One region of the Mesorhizobium sp. J428 genome, then DNA from elsewhere that is predicted to be linked to it. Evidence: riboswitches for the same ligand, from Rfam matches in the RefSeq annotation. Region 1 holds a riboswitch; the other holds the start of a gene.
What was found. A riboswitch is a leader RNA that binds a small molecule or an ion and turns the genes downstream of it on or off. The one in region 1 is predicted to bind thiamine pyrophosphate.

Region 1 (7,085 bases):
GCGCCGGAGTCCCTCGGGATGTAGATCGTTGTGGTCATCGCCTCACCTCGGCGACGATCTCGTCAATTGCATCGGCGTCGAGTCGCCCGATCACTTCGCCGTCGAGCATCGCTGCAGGCGCGCAGGCGCACAGGCCGAGGCAGTAGACTGGCTCGAGCGTCACGGAACCATCCCTCGCGGTCTCGTGGAAGCCGATGCCGAGCGCCTGGCTGACCATGGCGGCGACGCGTTCCGAGCCCATCGACTGGCAGGCCTCGGCCTGGCAGAGCTTCAGCACATGGCGGCCGGCCGGCGCGCGGCGGTAGTCGTGATAGAAGGTGGCGACGCCGTGGACCTCGGCATTGGAGATGTTCAGCGCCTCGGCGATCACCGGGAGGCTTTCGCCGGGTACGAAGCCGAACTCCTGCTGCACGCCGTGCAGGATGGGGAGCAGCGGTCCTTCGAGATGTTCGCAGGCAGCGACGATCGCTGCCGTCCGCACGGCCACATCCGCGACCTCGATCTGGGTACCTGACGGCTGCAAGGCAGCGTTCCTCCCTGGACCGGCGCCGTCACGCGCCATCTGTCAATGAAGCCAGACAAAACCGCGGAAATCAATAAAGCGGAATCGTTGCTTGATAGAGGATCTCTATCGAGGCGCCGGCTCTCTGACTTTGTCTAGCGCATGCGCCGGCCAGCGAAATCGCCCGCCAACGCCGTCGCCGCGGCGCAAACGAAACATGGAACTGTCTAGAGCTAACCGCTCACTCAAACTGCAGGTGGTGCAGAGCCAAGATCGAATTCGATTAGAAGATGGGAAAGATCAAAAACGGCAGGTCACTCAGCCGCGTCGGTGGAGCCGTCGGGGAGGTCGGTGGAGCCGTCGGCGAGGATGACACCGAAGTCCTGGGACTTCGCGCCGGCCTGCGCGGTCAGGAATCCATCAGCCGCCAGCCCGCGCCGCAAAAGCTCACGCACCGCCGCCGCGCGACTGGGCATGCGCCTCTCGAACCTCCAGTCCTCGACGGCTCGAAGTTCTTCGGCGCTCAACATGATCTGTAGCCGTTCGGCTCTTTCGAGTTCCGACATGTGTCACACAAGACGCTGAATACAGATAATGAGTAAGTGACTATATAGTTGCATCCGACACATTCGCAATAGGCGGGACCTTATGGTGTGCCGTCGCTCTCTGGGCCATTTGAACCCAATGGGACAAGCCCCCCCGGTTCAGTCGAGTTATCTAATTGCTAACTTACTGATATTAATAGATAATTTTCTGTTTTGGGTTGCTTCTTCGGTAATCTGCGGTTACCGTTCCTAATTGACTGGATCGGGAGTCTTCAGATGGACCGGATAGTGTCACAGAAGCTTAGAGTCGACGTGGTTTCCACTGTCGAGCGCGCGGCCAGGCTGGACGGCGTGGTGAACGTGCCGATGCTTGCCGAGGCCGTCCGGCTGCGCAACGAGGCGGAGAACGTCGCCCGCGAAGACATAGAAGGGCTCGTCGTGCAGCATGCGCAGGCGCTCGGCGCGGCTATGGTTTTCTCTTCCGAAGATTACCTCGATCGCGAGCCGACAGCTGTTCGCATGGCGGGTAGCTTCAGGACAGGGACTGGGACGCCAGGGTCGTCGCCTCGTCGAGAAGCGCCTTGACCAGCGGCGTGTGCGGCTCGCGCGGCTGCACCACCAGGCCGACGGTGTGGCTGGCATCCGGCTCGACGATGGGAATCGCACGGATCGGCTCGGCGAAGCCGAAGGTCTCGGCCAGGTTCAGCGGCATGATCGACGACCATTTTCCGGTGCGGATATGGGAATACAGCACGATCATCGAGTTGGATTCGAGCGAAGCGCGCACGGACACGCCCGCCTGGGCCAAGTGCTGGTCGATGATGCGCCGGTTCTGCATGTCGGGCGTCAGGAGGCAGAGCGACAGTTCGGACACTTCCGCCCAGGTGATCGAGGCGCGGTCGGAATAGCGGTTCCCGGTCGCGGTGATGAGCTGGTAGCGCTCTGAATAGAGCGGCACCGAAAGAACCCGCCCGAGCGGCTCGTTGTCCAGATAAGTGATGCCGGCGTCGATGTCGAAATTGCCGAGCAGCGACAGGACCTCGATCGAGGTGCGCGACAGGATCGAGAATGATACGCCTGGATGCTTCTCGCGCAGTGGCGTGGTGAGCTTCGCCACCATGGCGAGTGCCGTCGGGATCGCGGCGATGCGGATGCGGCCCGAAAGGCCATGACGCGCGGCGCGCATCTCCTCCTTCATCGCCCGCGCATCGCCCGAGATGCGCCGCGCCCAGGTCAGCACCTGCTCGCCCTCGGTGGTCAGCCCCTGGAAGCGCGAGCCCCGCTTGACCAGCATGACGCCCAGTTCTCCCTCGAGTTGCTTGATCGCGGCCGACAGCGTCGGCTGGGTAACGCCCAGATCCTCGGCCGCCTTGCCGAAGTGTTGCGCACGGGAAAGCGCGATGAAGGCTTCGAGCTTGTCGAGCATCAACCATCCTGACCACGCGTCCGGCACGGGCGTCAACAGCGGAGCGCCGGCTTGCACCGGCAAAGGGACCGCCCTATGTTCCACGCGCTCTAACGGGGTGCCGGGGCGGGAAACCGCAACCGGCTGAGAGGCGATAGCCAACCCGCTGAACCTGATCCGGCTAGCACCGGCGGAGGGATTAGAAGCGTTCGGCTCGCGGCGCATCTTCCCTTTCACTCGAATGAAGGAGGCGCCAGATGCGCGCGACAATCCCGATACTTCTCGCAACGGTCGCTTTCGTGGCGCCCGCACAGGCGCAGGACAAGCTCACCGTCTACACCTATGAGAGCTTCACCGCCGAATGGGGCCCGGGTCCGATCGTCGAGAAGGCGTTCGAGGCGGAGTGCGGCTGCGACCTCGAATTCGTCTCGGTGGCCGACGGTGTGGCGCTGCTCAACCGCGTCAGGCTCGAAGGCGCCTCGGGCAGGGCGGACGTCGTGCTTGGCCTCGACACCAACCTCACCAAGGAGGCGGCGGACACCGGCCTGTTCGCGCCGCACGGCCTCTCGCCCGCCGACCTCGCCGTACCCGGTGGCTGGAGCGACGCGACCTTCCTTCCCTTCGACTACGGCTATTTCGCCGTCGTCTACGACAGCGAGGCGATTAAGACCCCGCCGGCGAGCCTGAAGGAACTGGTCGAGGGCGATCCGCAGGAAAAAATCGTCATCGAGGATCCGCGCACCTCGACGCCCGGGCTCGGCCTCGTGCTGTGGATGAAGTCGGTCTATGGCGACAAGGCTGGCGAGGCCTGGGCGAAGCTCAAGGGCCGCGTGCTCACCGTCACGCCCGGCTGGAGCGAAGCGTACGGGCTGTTCACCAAGGGCGAGGCGCCGATGGTGCTGTCCTACACCACCTCGCCCGCCTATCATGTGATCGCGGAGAAGTCCGAACGTTACAAGGCGGCCGCTTTCAGCGAGGGGCACTACATGCAGATCGAGGTCGCCGGCATCACCAAGAAGGGTGCAGCGAACCCGCTCTCGGCGAAGTTCCTCGCCTTCATGACCGGGCCTGCGTTCCAGGACGCGATCCCCGAGACGAACTGGATGTTCCCGGCCGCCAAGACCTCCAAGCCGCTCAATCCGGCTTTCGACGCGCTGGTGAAGCCGGAAAAGTCGCTGCTGTTTTCGCCGGAAGAGGTCGCGGCCAACCGCAAGGCATGGGTGGAGGAGTGGACGGCGGCGATGAGCAGGTAGGAGGAGGCATTGCGCGCGATTCTTCCTTCTCCCCGTTCACGGGGAGAAGGTGGCCCGAAGGGTCGGATGAGGGGCTGCGGAACACGTCGACAGTTTTCGCCGCCCCTCATCTGCCTGCCGGCATCTTCTCCCCGTGAACGGGGAGAAGAAGGCCTTCACGCATGACCCGCCCCGGCCTCCTCGCGCTCTGTTTCATCGCTCTTCTCATCGGCGGAGCTTTCGCCGGCCTCTTCGTCGAGGCGGCGCGGGACTTGTCCGGGGCGATCGGCGCGTTCGATGCCGGCATGCTGCGCATCGCCTCCTTCACGCTCTGGCAGGCCGCGCTGTCCATGCTGCTGTCCGTCGTTCCGGCAATCCTCGTCGCGCGCGCCCTGTCGCGGCATCCGGAGTTTCCGGGGCGCGGCCTGCTGCTCAGGCTGTTCGCGGTGCCGCTCGGCCTGCCGGCGATCGTCGCGGCATTGGGCCTGCTCGCGCTCTACGGCCGCGCCGGCTTTGTCGCAGACCTCGCATCCGCCGTCGGCGCGGGGCGATGGCCAGGGATCTACGGCCTGTCCGGCATCCTGATTGCGCATGTCTTCTTCAACCTGCCGTTGGCGACGCGGCTGCTGCTTGCGGCGCTGGAGACCGTGCCGCCGGACCAGTGGCGGCTGGCAAGCCAGCTCGGCATGCGCTCGGGCGCGGTGTTCCGCCTGATCGAGTGGCCGGCGCTGCGCGGAGCGATCCCCGGCGTGGCCGCACTCGTGTTCATGCTCTGCGTCACCTCTTTCACGGTGGTGCTGACGCTCGGCGGCGGGCCGGCGGCGACGACGCTGGAGGTGGCGATCTACCAGTCGCTGCGCTTCGACTTCGAGCCCGCGCGGGCCGTCGCACTGACCGTGGTGCAGATCGCGCTGACGGTCGCGGCGGTGCTTGCGCTCTCGCGCCTGGGCGCGGATGCGACGGGTGATGCGAACCTGCCGGTCGTGGGCCGCAGGATGAGGAGCGCGGGCGTCGCCGCGAGCATGCTCGACGGCGTGCTGATCGGTGTCGCGGCGCTGTTCGTGCTCGCTCCGATGGCGGCGATCGTGGCGGCTGGCCTGCGGGCCGATCTTGGCCGGCTGGCGAGCGAGGCCGCCGTTCTGTCTGCGACGGGGCAGAGCCTCGCGCTCTCCCTCGGCTCGGCAGCACTGAGCGTCGCGCTGTCGCTCTCGTTGGTCGTCATGCGCCGCCGGCTCGAAGCCGTGCGCAAGGGCGGGCGGCGCTCGTTCCTCGAGACTTTCGCGGGCACCGGCGCGAGCCTTGTGCTGGTCGTGCCGCCGATCGTCATCGGCGCCGGCTGGTTCGTGCTGTTGCGCAACACCGGCGCCGTCTTCGCTGTCGCGCCGCTGATGGTCCTTACCGTCAACGCCGTGATGGCGATGCCGTTTGCCACACGCGCCATCCGACCGGCGTATGATGCGGCCGCGCTGCGCAACGACCGGCTCTGCGCGCAACTCGGCATCTCGGGCCTCGCCCGGGCTCGGCTGATCGACTGGCCGGAGCTGCGGCGGCCGCTCCTCACCGGCTTCGCCTTCGCGATGGCTCTGTCGCTCGGCGATCTCGGCGTCATTGCTTTGTTCGGCAGCGACGGTGTGCAGACGCTGCCTTATCTCCTCTTTGCGCGCATGGGCAGCTATCGAACGGAGGACGCCGCGGGACTTGCGCTGCTGCTCGGATTGCTGTGCCTTGTCCTGATGTCGCTCGCGGACCGGCTCGGAAAGGATGCACGATGAGCCTCGGTCTGCCTGTAGTTCTGGAAGGGGTCCGCTTCGCCTATGGCGAGACGAAGATGGCCTTCGATCTGGCGATTGCTCCTGCCGAGATCGTCGCGATCATGGGGCCGAGCGGCTCCGGCAAGTCGACGCTGCTTAACCTCGTCGCCGGCTTCGAGACGCCGGCTGCGGGCCGTATCCTGATCGGCGACCGGGACGTGTCGGCCGATCCGCCGTCGCAACGGCCTGTCTCGATGATCTTCCAGGAGAACAACCTGTTCGCCCATCTCGACCTGTTCGCCAACGTCGCGCTCGGGCGCAGTCCGACCCTGCGCTTGTCGCCGGACGACCGCCTGGCCGTCGGCGAGGCGCTGGCGCGCGTCGGCCTCGCCGGCAAGGAGGCGCGCCGTCCGCGCGAGCTGTCAGGCGGCGAGCGGCAGCGGGCAGCACTGGCGCGGGCTCTGGTGCGTCGCAGGCCCGTGCTTCTGATGGACGAGCCCTTCGCCTCGCTCGGTCCCGGCCTGCGGGCGGACATGGCGGCGCTCGTTGCCGAGCTTCATCGCGAGACCGGGATGACCATCCTCGTGGTGACGCATTCGCCGGAAGACGCGCTGGCGCTCGCGCCGCGCATGGTGTTTGTGGAAGCGGGGCGGATCGCAGCCGATGGGCCCGTGGCTGACCTGCTGGGAGATGCCGGCCCGGAGGCCGTGCGCGCCTATGTCGGCGACCGGCGCCGTTCACGATAAATTGCCCGCAATGCGACACATTTACCGGTTATGGCCGCAGTGTGGCATAGGCGTTCTTGTCACGGCGTGGCGGGGGCTCTAAATCGCGGTAACCGAGGCTTGCCGGACCGGGGTCTAGTCGCGCCCGACAGAGTTTCGAGGAACAAGCCTGCTCATAGGTTCCGACAGAATGAGTGCAGTTCTCCAGCGGATGGCGCCAAGCCAGGTCCGGGCCCGTGGCGCCATTGCCGCGACGGCCTTGTCCGTGCTGCTGTCAAGCTGCCAGCTGATCGACACGTCGATGACGTCGGACCTGAAGCCGTCGTCCAATCCGGTGACAGTCGACACGGTCGGCCGCAACGACAAGTTCGCCGAGATCGCCCGCCAGCAGCATCCGCGCATCCTCGCCACCTATGGCGGCGAATACTCGGATCCGAAGCTGGAGCGCATGGTCGCCAAGGTGGTCGGCAATCTCACCGGCGTGTCCGACAATCCGAACCAGACCTACCGGATCACCATCCTCAACTCGCCGAACGTCAACGCGTTCGCGCTTCCCGGCGGCTATCTCTACATAACGCGTGGTCTCTTGGCCCTGGCCAACGATTCGGCCGAGATCGCTGCGGTGATCGCGCACGAGATGGGCCACGTGACCGCCAATCACGGCGTGCAGCGCCAGCAGCGCGAGGCCGACGAGGTGCTTGCGGCGCGTGTCGTGAGCGACGTGCTCGAAGGCGACGCGGCGGCGAAGGCGGCGCTGCTGCGCGGCAAGCTCAGCCTGGCGCAGTTCTCGCGCAACCAGGAGCTGGAGGCCGACGCGATCGGCATCCGCGCCAGCGGCCGCGCCGGCTACGACCCGTTTGCCGCGGCGCGCTTTCTGCAGTCCATGGCTTCCTATGCGGACTTCCGGAGCGTCAGCGGCGCGACG
Region 2 (7,085 bases), 920 kb from region 1:
GCGCCCGGCAGGCCGGCCGTGACGTTCGCGGCGAGCTCCTTCTTCCGCGCCTCGCTCATGCCGGCGAAACGCCCCTTCGCCTCTTCCACGACATGCGGCGGGAAGCTCTCCGCCGCGCCCTTGCGCTTCAAGATGTGGATGTCGAAGGCGGCGAAATCGGCAAGGTCGAACCGCATCGCCCTCCCGCCATGACCGATACGCCAAGCGAGATCGGGTACGGGTCCAGTCCAGCACCGGCATGAAGTTGTAGCAGACCACCTCGATGCCAGCGCGCGCGAGGTTGGCGAGGCTCGCCTTGTAGTGCTCGACATGCGCCTTGAAGTGACCCGTCTGGGTCTTGACCGCCTCCGACACGGGAAGGCTCTCGACCACTTCCCATTTGAGGCCGCTCATCGAGCCGTCGGGCAGGAAGGCGACCTCGCGCTGCCGCTGCTCGATCTCCTCGGCGCGCCACACCTCGCCGGTCGGCACATGATGCAGCGCCGTGACGATGCCCTCGACACCCGCCTGGCGCGCATCCTCGACGGACACCTTGTCCTTCGGTCCGAACCACCGCCAGGTCTGTCGCATCGCTCTCCTCCACTCGCGCAAACTTGTATGGTAGTTTTGCGGGAACGGGTCAAGGGAGCGCGTCTATCTCCACGCCTGCACGAGAAAAGCCCTTCAATACCCTGCCTTGATCCTCTCAAACTCGGCGACGAATCTCTGCTTGGTCTCGGGCGCGACCGGGGCAGCGAACAAGGTCTTCTTCGCCATCTCGTCGAGATCGGAGTAGCCGGCCGCGGCGACAGCGGCAGGGTCGACCTTGGCCATCCCGGCACCGTTGGCGTGACCGTAGCCCCAGGCGGTCACCATATAGTTCGACACCTCCGGCGCCATGCGGGCATTGAAGAAGTCGTAGACCTTGTCGACATCGCCTGGCGCATCCTTGAGGTGGACGTAGCCGCAGACCCAGGAGGCGATGCCTTCGGTTGTGTCGCGCTTCACCTCGACCGGCACACCATTGGCCTTCAGGAACGTCGCAGCCTCGTTCCAGCCCCAGGCCAGCGAAATTTCGCCGCTGCCCATCGCCTGGCTCAGTTCCGTCGTGTCGGTCGCATACATCCGGACGTTCTTGTGCACCTGACGCAGGAAGGCGGCGGCCGCCTGAAACTGTTCGTCGGTGATGGCCTGCACATCCTTGACGCCGGCAGCGAGCAGGCCGAGCGCGAAGGTGGCGTCGGCGTTGTCGATCAGCGCGATCTTGCCTTTGAACTTCGGGTCGGCGAAGGCTTTCAGGGAGGCGATGTCCTCGGCCTTGACCAGATCGGTGCGGTAGAGCGGCAGGGTGTTGCCCCAGTCGAACGGCAGGAACCAGGCCTTGCCGTCGGCGTCAGTCATCAGGTCCTTCATCGCCTTGAAGCCCGGCAGGATGTCGTTCCAGGCGGCGATCCGCGACGTGTCGAGCGGCTGCAGCAGCCCCGCGTCGCGCCATTTGACGATGTTGGTGCCGCAGGGATGCGAGACGTCAACCTTGAAGCCCGCGCGCAGTTTCTCGAAGGCCTCGTCCTCGTCTGCGAAGAAGGTGAAGGTCGGGCCGTCGCCGTGCTTTTCGACATAGGCCGGGTTCAGGGCCGGGTCTTCGTAGCCGGACCAGTCCAGCACGCTAAGCGCCGCGTCCTGCGCCGATGCAGCGCGCGAAAGTCCCGCCGTAGCGGCTCCCGCCATAAGCAGGGCGAAGGCAATCCGTGTCTTTCGTGCCATGATGTTCCCCGTGATGTTTTTTCTTTTCACGATTGACAGGAAACTCCGCCGCAGGTTTCTTGTCAATAGTGACAGGATTGGAGCACGATGGGACGGCCACCTAAGTTCGAAGAGCGCAGCGAGGAGATCATGCAGGCTTTCGAAGCCTGCGTGCTGCGTAAGGGCCTGCCGGCCACCACGCTCTCCGACGTGGCGGAGGAATCCGGCCTGCCGCGCAGCCTGGTGCGATATTTCATGGGCAACCGGGACGAGATGGTCGACCGGCTGATCGAGCGAATGATGAAGCTCGCACAGCAGCGCCTCGATGCAGTGCGCGACGAAGCCGGCGCCATGAGCCTGTCGCGTCTGCTGGACGCCTATTTCGGCGAGATCTTCGCCGACGCCCGCTACAACGCGCTGATGGGCGAACTCTGGTATCTCGCCCGCACCGACGCCCATATCCGCGAGCGGCTGAACGGGGTCTATGCCTATGCGCTGGATGTGCTGGCCGAGGCCTTGGCCCGCGAGATGCCGGGCGTGCCCGAGGTGGAACGCAACGCGGCCGCCTTCGGCGTGATCTCGCTCGCGCTCGGCGAGACCGCGCTCAACGATTTCGGATTGACCATGCCGGAAAGGACGTCGCTGCGCACGCAGGCAGCCGCGATCGTCGCCCGGCTCGAGGAGGGAACCAAGACATGCTGAGCCGGGCCGAATTCGCGTTGTCGATGTTCTCCGGTGCACGACAGATCGAGGTGTTCAACAACCTGCACCTGATCTTCCCGGTCTCGACCATGACGGCGGCACCAAGGCCTCGCCGCTTCCCGAAAGGTGTGCCGCTGGCGCTGCCGGAAACCTACCGTCACGACGGCACCGACCGCTCGCTCGCCGACTTCCTCGAAGAGACCGACACGGTGGCGCTGATGGTCATCGAGGACGGCCGCAAGCGATATGAGAACTACTGGCTGACGGGCGGTCCGGCGGTGAACTGGATGTCGATGTCTGTGGCCAAGAGCTTCACCTCGGCGGCACTGGGTATCGCCTGGGGCGAAGGCCTGTTCGGCAGCGTCGACGAGATCGTCTCCGATCACCTGCCCCAATTGCGCGGCTCCGCCTATGACGGTGTCTCGATCAAGGACGTGTTGCAGATGTCGTCCGGCGCGCGCTGGAACGAGGATTATTCCGATCCCGAATCCGACATGAACCGCTTCATCTCGGTCTATGCCCATGGCGGCTCGTTCGACTCCATCCCGCCCGGCATGATCCGCCACACGCCACCGGGCACCTACAACCTTTACAACAGCATGGACACCCACGTGCTGGGCATGCTGCTGAAGAAGGTGACGGGCCGGCCGATCCGCGATTATGTCGAGGAAAAGCTCTGGCACCCGCTCGGCATGGAGGACGACGCTCATTGGCTGGTGGACTCTGAGGGCATGGAGATGGCCTTCGGCGGACTGATGGCCACCGCCCGCGACTTCGCCAAACTCGGCGAGCTGTTCCGTCTCAACGGCCGCTGCGACGGGAAACAGATCGTGCCGGAAGCCTGGGTCAAAGCCTCCGTCACTCCCGACGGGCCGCACCTCATACCCGGCGACCACGGCCTGTCGGACACCGCTTTCGGCTACGGCTACCAGTGGTGGCTTATGGACGGAGAGAACGGCGAGTTCTCGGCGATCGGCGTCTACAACCAGTTCGTCTACGTCCACCCCGACCGTGATCTCGTCATCGTCAAACTCTCGGCCAGCCCGAACTACGGCCAGACCAACGACGAGACGAGCTATCGCGAATTCGAGACCGTCTCGATGTTCAGGGCGATAGCGAAAGTTCTCTAAGACGCTTGCACTCTGTTCCTGGCGATTTGTGCACAGGCTCGCAGAACCGGCTTGCGCCACGACCGTGCCCGGTGGTATCCGGCATTCATTCGACAGGGGTGCTCCGTAATGCCGGGGCTGAGATGCGGGCGACATGTCCGTGGACCCTCAAGCTGATCTGGTTAATGCCAGCGGAGCGAGGCGAGATGTTCTCAGGCGCGCAGATTTCCCTATACCCCATGTCCGACGACTTCGTCGGCATCATCCTTGGCGCGCTTCATGCGCTCGATCCCTACCGGCCCGGCTTCCGCATCGAGACCGACGACGTCTCGACCCTGATCGTCGGCCCGCCCGAACAGCTCTTTCCCGCGATGCGCGACCTCTTCGTCGCCGCGGCCCGCACCGGTACGCATTGCGTCCTCCACGCCACCATCTCGCGCGGTTGCCCCGGCGAGCCGGACGACCCGATCTGCACGCCGCTCTCCGGGGCGGGCATCCGCGGCGATCTGGCCGAACGGATCGCGCTCGCCCGCGACGCGGTCGCCGCCGCCGACCTGACCGGACAGACCGTCGCGGCGCAGTTCTCGCTCTATCCGCTCGGCGCCGTCCAGCACATGGACGAGATCTACGGCTGCATCGATTTCCTCAAGGCGTCCAGCGTCTTCGACCGGTCGAAGAACTTCTGCACTAAGCTCAAGGGCGATGCCGGCCCCCTCTTCGCCACACTCGGCGAAGCCTTCCTGCGCTTCGGCGCACCGGAAGGACATGTGGCCATGGACCTGACGGTCTCGGCCAACAGCCCGTCCAAGATATGACGGCCGTTCCCGCCGGCGGCCTGCGCCGGCACCCTTCCCCTATCCGGAGATATCGAGATGAACCAGTACGGCTGGACCTTGCGTGAAATCCTGATCGTCGCCGTGCTCGGCGCAGTGTTCGGCGTGCTCTACCTCGCCTGGGTGCAGGTCTGGCTGATCGCGCAGGCGATCTTCGGCCCGGTGACGATGGACGTTGTGATGGGCTTCTGGTTCATCGTCTCGATAATCGCCGCTGCGATCATCCGCAAGCCCGGCGCGGCGCTCCTGTCGGAACTGCTTGCCGCGCTCGTGCAGGTTCTGCTCGGCAGTCCGGCCGGCCTGCTGCTGCTCGTCACCGGCCTCGTCCAGGGCGCGGGCGCGGAGGTGGTGTTCGCCGCGACGCGCTGGAAGAACTACCGCCTGCCGGTGCTGATGGCGGCAGGTGTCGGCGCGGCGATCTTCTCCTTCATCTATACCTGGATCCGCTTCGACTACGGCGCACTGGCGCCCGGCCTGCTGGTGGTGATGTTCGTGCTGCGCTGCCTCAGCGGCGCGCTGCTCGGCGGCTTGGCCGGCCACCTCATCACCGAGGCGCTCTACAAGACCGGCGTGCTCTCCGGCCTTGCGATCGACCGCGACCGCCGGTCCGGAAATGCCTGACGATCTCGTCGCGTGGCACGGCCTGACGGTCCGCTATCCCTACCAGGAGCGCGACGCCGTCGGACCGGTCACGCTGTCGCTACGGCGCGGCGAAAGGCTGCTGCTGCTCGGCCCCTCCGGTGCCGGCAAGTCGACGCTGCTCGCCACTGTCAACGGCCTCGTGCCGGGCGCCATCCCGGCGACAGTCGCGGGCAAGGCAGAACTCGCGGGACGCGACGCAACCTCGCGCTCGCCGGCCGAATGGTCGGACACTGTCTCCTGGCTGCACCAAGACGCGGAGCAGATTCTCTGCGGCATGAGCGTCGCCGATGAGATCGCCTTCGCACTGGAGAACCGCCGCCTGCCGGAGGCCGACATCCTCAGCCGGGTCGACGAGGCGATGCAGCGCACCGGCATTCCCGTCGCCTGGCGCGACCGCCGCACCGCCACCCTGTCGGGCGGCGAACGGCAACTCGTCGCTCTGGCCGCCGCGCTGGCGCAGAATGCGCCGCTCTTCATCGCCGACGAACCGACCGCCCACCTCGCACCGGAAGCCGCCGCGCGGCTGCGAACGCTGCTGCTCGAACCGCGCGCCGACCGCGGCGTGCTGGTCGTCGACCACCGGCTCGACGGGCTGATCGGCGACATCGACCGCGTCGCCGTGCTCGATGCCGACGGTCAGTTGCTTGCAGAGGGTGAGCCGCGCCTCCTGTTCCGCACCCACGGCGCGGACCTCGCCGCCCGCGGCATCTGGCGGCCCGCGGCGTCGGAACTGGACGAAGAACTCTCCCGAGCCGGCATCGCGCTCGACATGCCGCCGCTGTCGGTCGAGGAAGCCCTGAGCGCGCTCGACGTGCTGGGCGAAATATGCCGGGAAGCCGCGGTCTCTGGCGTGCGATCCTTCGTCGCCCGTCGTTGCCCTGCTCCGTCCGCCCCACCGGATGCGGAGCCCCTCGTGCGTCTGACAGACGCATCCTGCGCGCCGCTGTTCGGCCCGATCGTGTTGCGAGGCGTTACGCTGAACATCAATGCGGGCGAGAGCGTCGCCATCCTCGGCCGCAACGGTGCGGGCAAGTCGACGCTGGGCGCGACGCTGGCAGGCCTGTCGCGGCTGCGCGGCGGCCGCTTTGACGGCCCGCCCGGCGGCATGGCCTTCCAGAATCCCGAGAGCCAACTGATGGCGGGCTCAGTGCGCGAGGAGATCGTGGAAGCACTCGGCCGGACGGTCGCGAAGGAGGAACGGCTCGCACAGGCGGAGCGCCTGCTCGTGGACTGGGGCCTCGCTGGTCTCGAGGGGCATCACCCCTTCGAGCTGTCGCAGGGCCAGAAGCGCCGCCTTGCCCTGCTCGCGCTGGTCGCCGCCGACCGCTGGCCACTGCTGGTGTTGGACGAGCCGACCGCCGGCCTCGACGCCGCGGGCGTAGGGGCGCTATCTCGCCGCCTGCAATCGCTGACGCAAGGCGGGAAAGCGCTGGTGATCGTCACTCACGACATGGATTTCGCGCTAAAGACCTGCACGCGCGCCGTGGTCATCGGCGACGGAGGCATCCTTGCCGACCGGCCGATGATCGAACTCGCCCGCGACGCCGCCCTGCTGCGGCAGGCCGGGCTGGAGGAACCGGCGGCGATGCCGGCCCTGCGCTGGCTGGAGAAACACGCCCCATGCTGAGCCGGCTCCATCCGCTGCCCAAACTCGTCGTCTGTCTCACCTGGGTCACAGCCTCGATCCTGGTCTTCGACGCCCGCTTCCAGGCCACCGCGATCCTGATCGCGGCCGCGGCGCTGGTCGTGCTGGAGCGGAAATCGCCGCTCGTCGTGGCGGCCCTGATGATCCCCTTCGCCCTGTTCGGCTTCGGCTTCCTCACCACCAGCGTGCTGTTCCGCCAGGAGAGCGACTTCGCGCTGCGCATGGCAAGCGAGACGCCCTTCGGCTCGGCAGCGTTCTCGGCCGGGATCGTGCTGTTCCTGCGCGCGGTGGCCTGCGGCATGGTGTCGGCGCTCTTCGCGCTGACCACCGACCCGGGCGGCTTCATCAAGGCGCTGATGGCGAACTGGCGGCTGTCGCCACGGATCGGCTACGCGCTGTTCTCCGCCCTCCACCTCGTGCCCGACCTTGCGG

Region 2: another riboswitch for thiamine pyrophosphate. It lies ahead of LRS09_RS05095 (Ykof family thiamine-binding protein); the one in region 1 lies ahead of thiB (thiamine ABC transporter substrate binding subunit).

The regions. Positions count from the first base shown of each region.
Region 1 is NZ_JAJOMX010000001.1:1,923,937-1,931,021, reverse strand. Features, by position in the region: gene LRS09_RS09665 (NADH-quinone oxidoreductase subunit NuoF) at 1-38, opposite strand, end outside; gene LRS09_RS09660 (formate dehydrogenase subunit gamma) at 35-562, opposite strand; gene LRS09_RS09655 (hypothetical protein) at 817-1,068, opposite strand; gene LRS09_RS09650 (hypothetical protein) at 1,339-1,494, opposite strand; gene LRS09_RS09645 (LysR family transcriptional regulator) at 1,580-2,473, opposite strand; TPP riboswitch at 2,557-2,668, shown strand; gene thiB (thiamine ABC transporter substrate binding subunit) at 2,710-3,705, shown strand; gene thiP (thiamine/thiamine pyrophosphate ABC transporter permease) at 3,867-5,456, shown strand; gene LRS09_RS09630 (ATP-binding cassette domain-containing protein) at 5,453-6,181, shown strand; gene LRS09_RS09625 (M48 family metalloprotease) at 6,372-7,085, shown strand, end outside.
Region 2 is NZ_JAJOMX010000001.1:1,006,390-1,013,474, forward strand. Features, by position in the region: partial or broken gene uxuA (mannonate dehydratase) at 1-570, opposite strand, end outside; gene LRS09_RS05080 (ABC transporter substrate-binding protein) at 664-1,743, opposite strand; gene LRS09_RS05085 (TetR/AcrR family transcriptional regulator) at 1,831-2,424, shown strand; gene LRS09_RS05090 (serine hydrolase) at 2,418-3,554, shown strand; TPP riboswitch at 3,639-3,750, shown strand; gene LRS09_RS05095 (Ykof family thiamine-binding protein) at 3,740-4,348, shown strand; gene LRS09_RS05100 (ECF transporter S component) at 4,406-4,987, shown strand; gene LRS09_RS05105 (ABC transporter ATP-binding protein) at 4,980-6,635, shown strand; gene LRS09_RS05110 (energy-coupling factor transporter transmembrane protein EcfT) at 6,629-7,085, shown strand, end outside.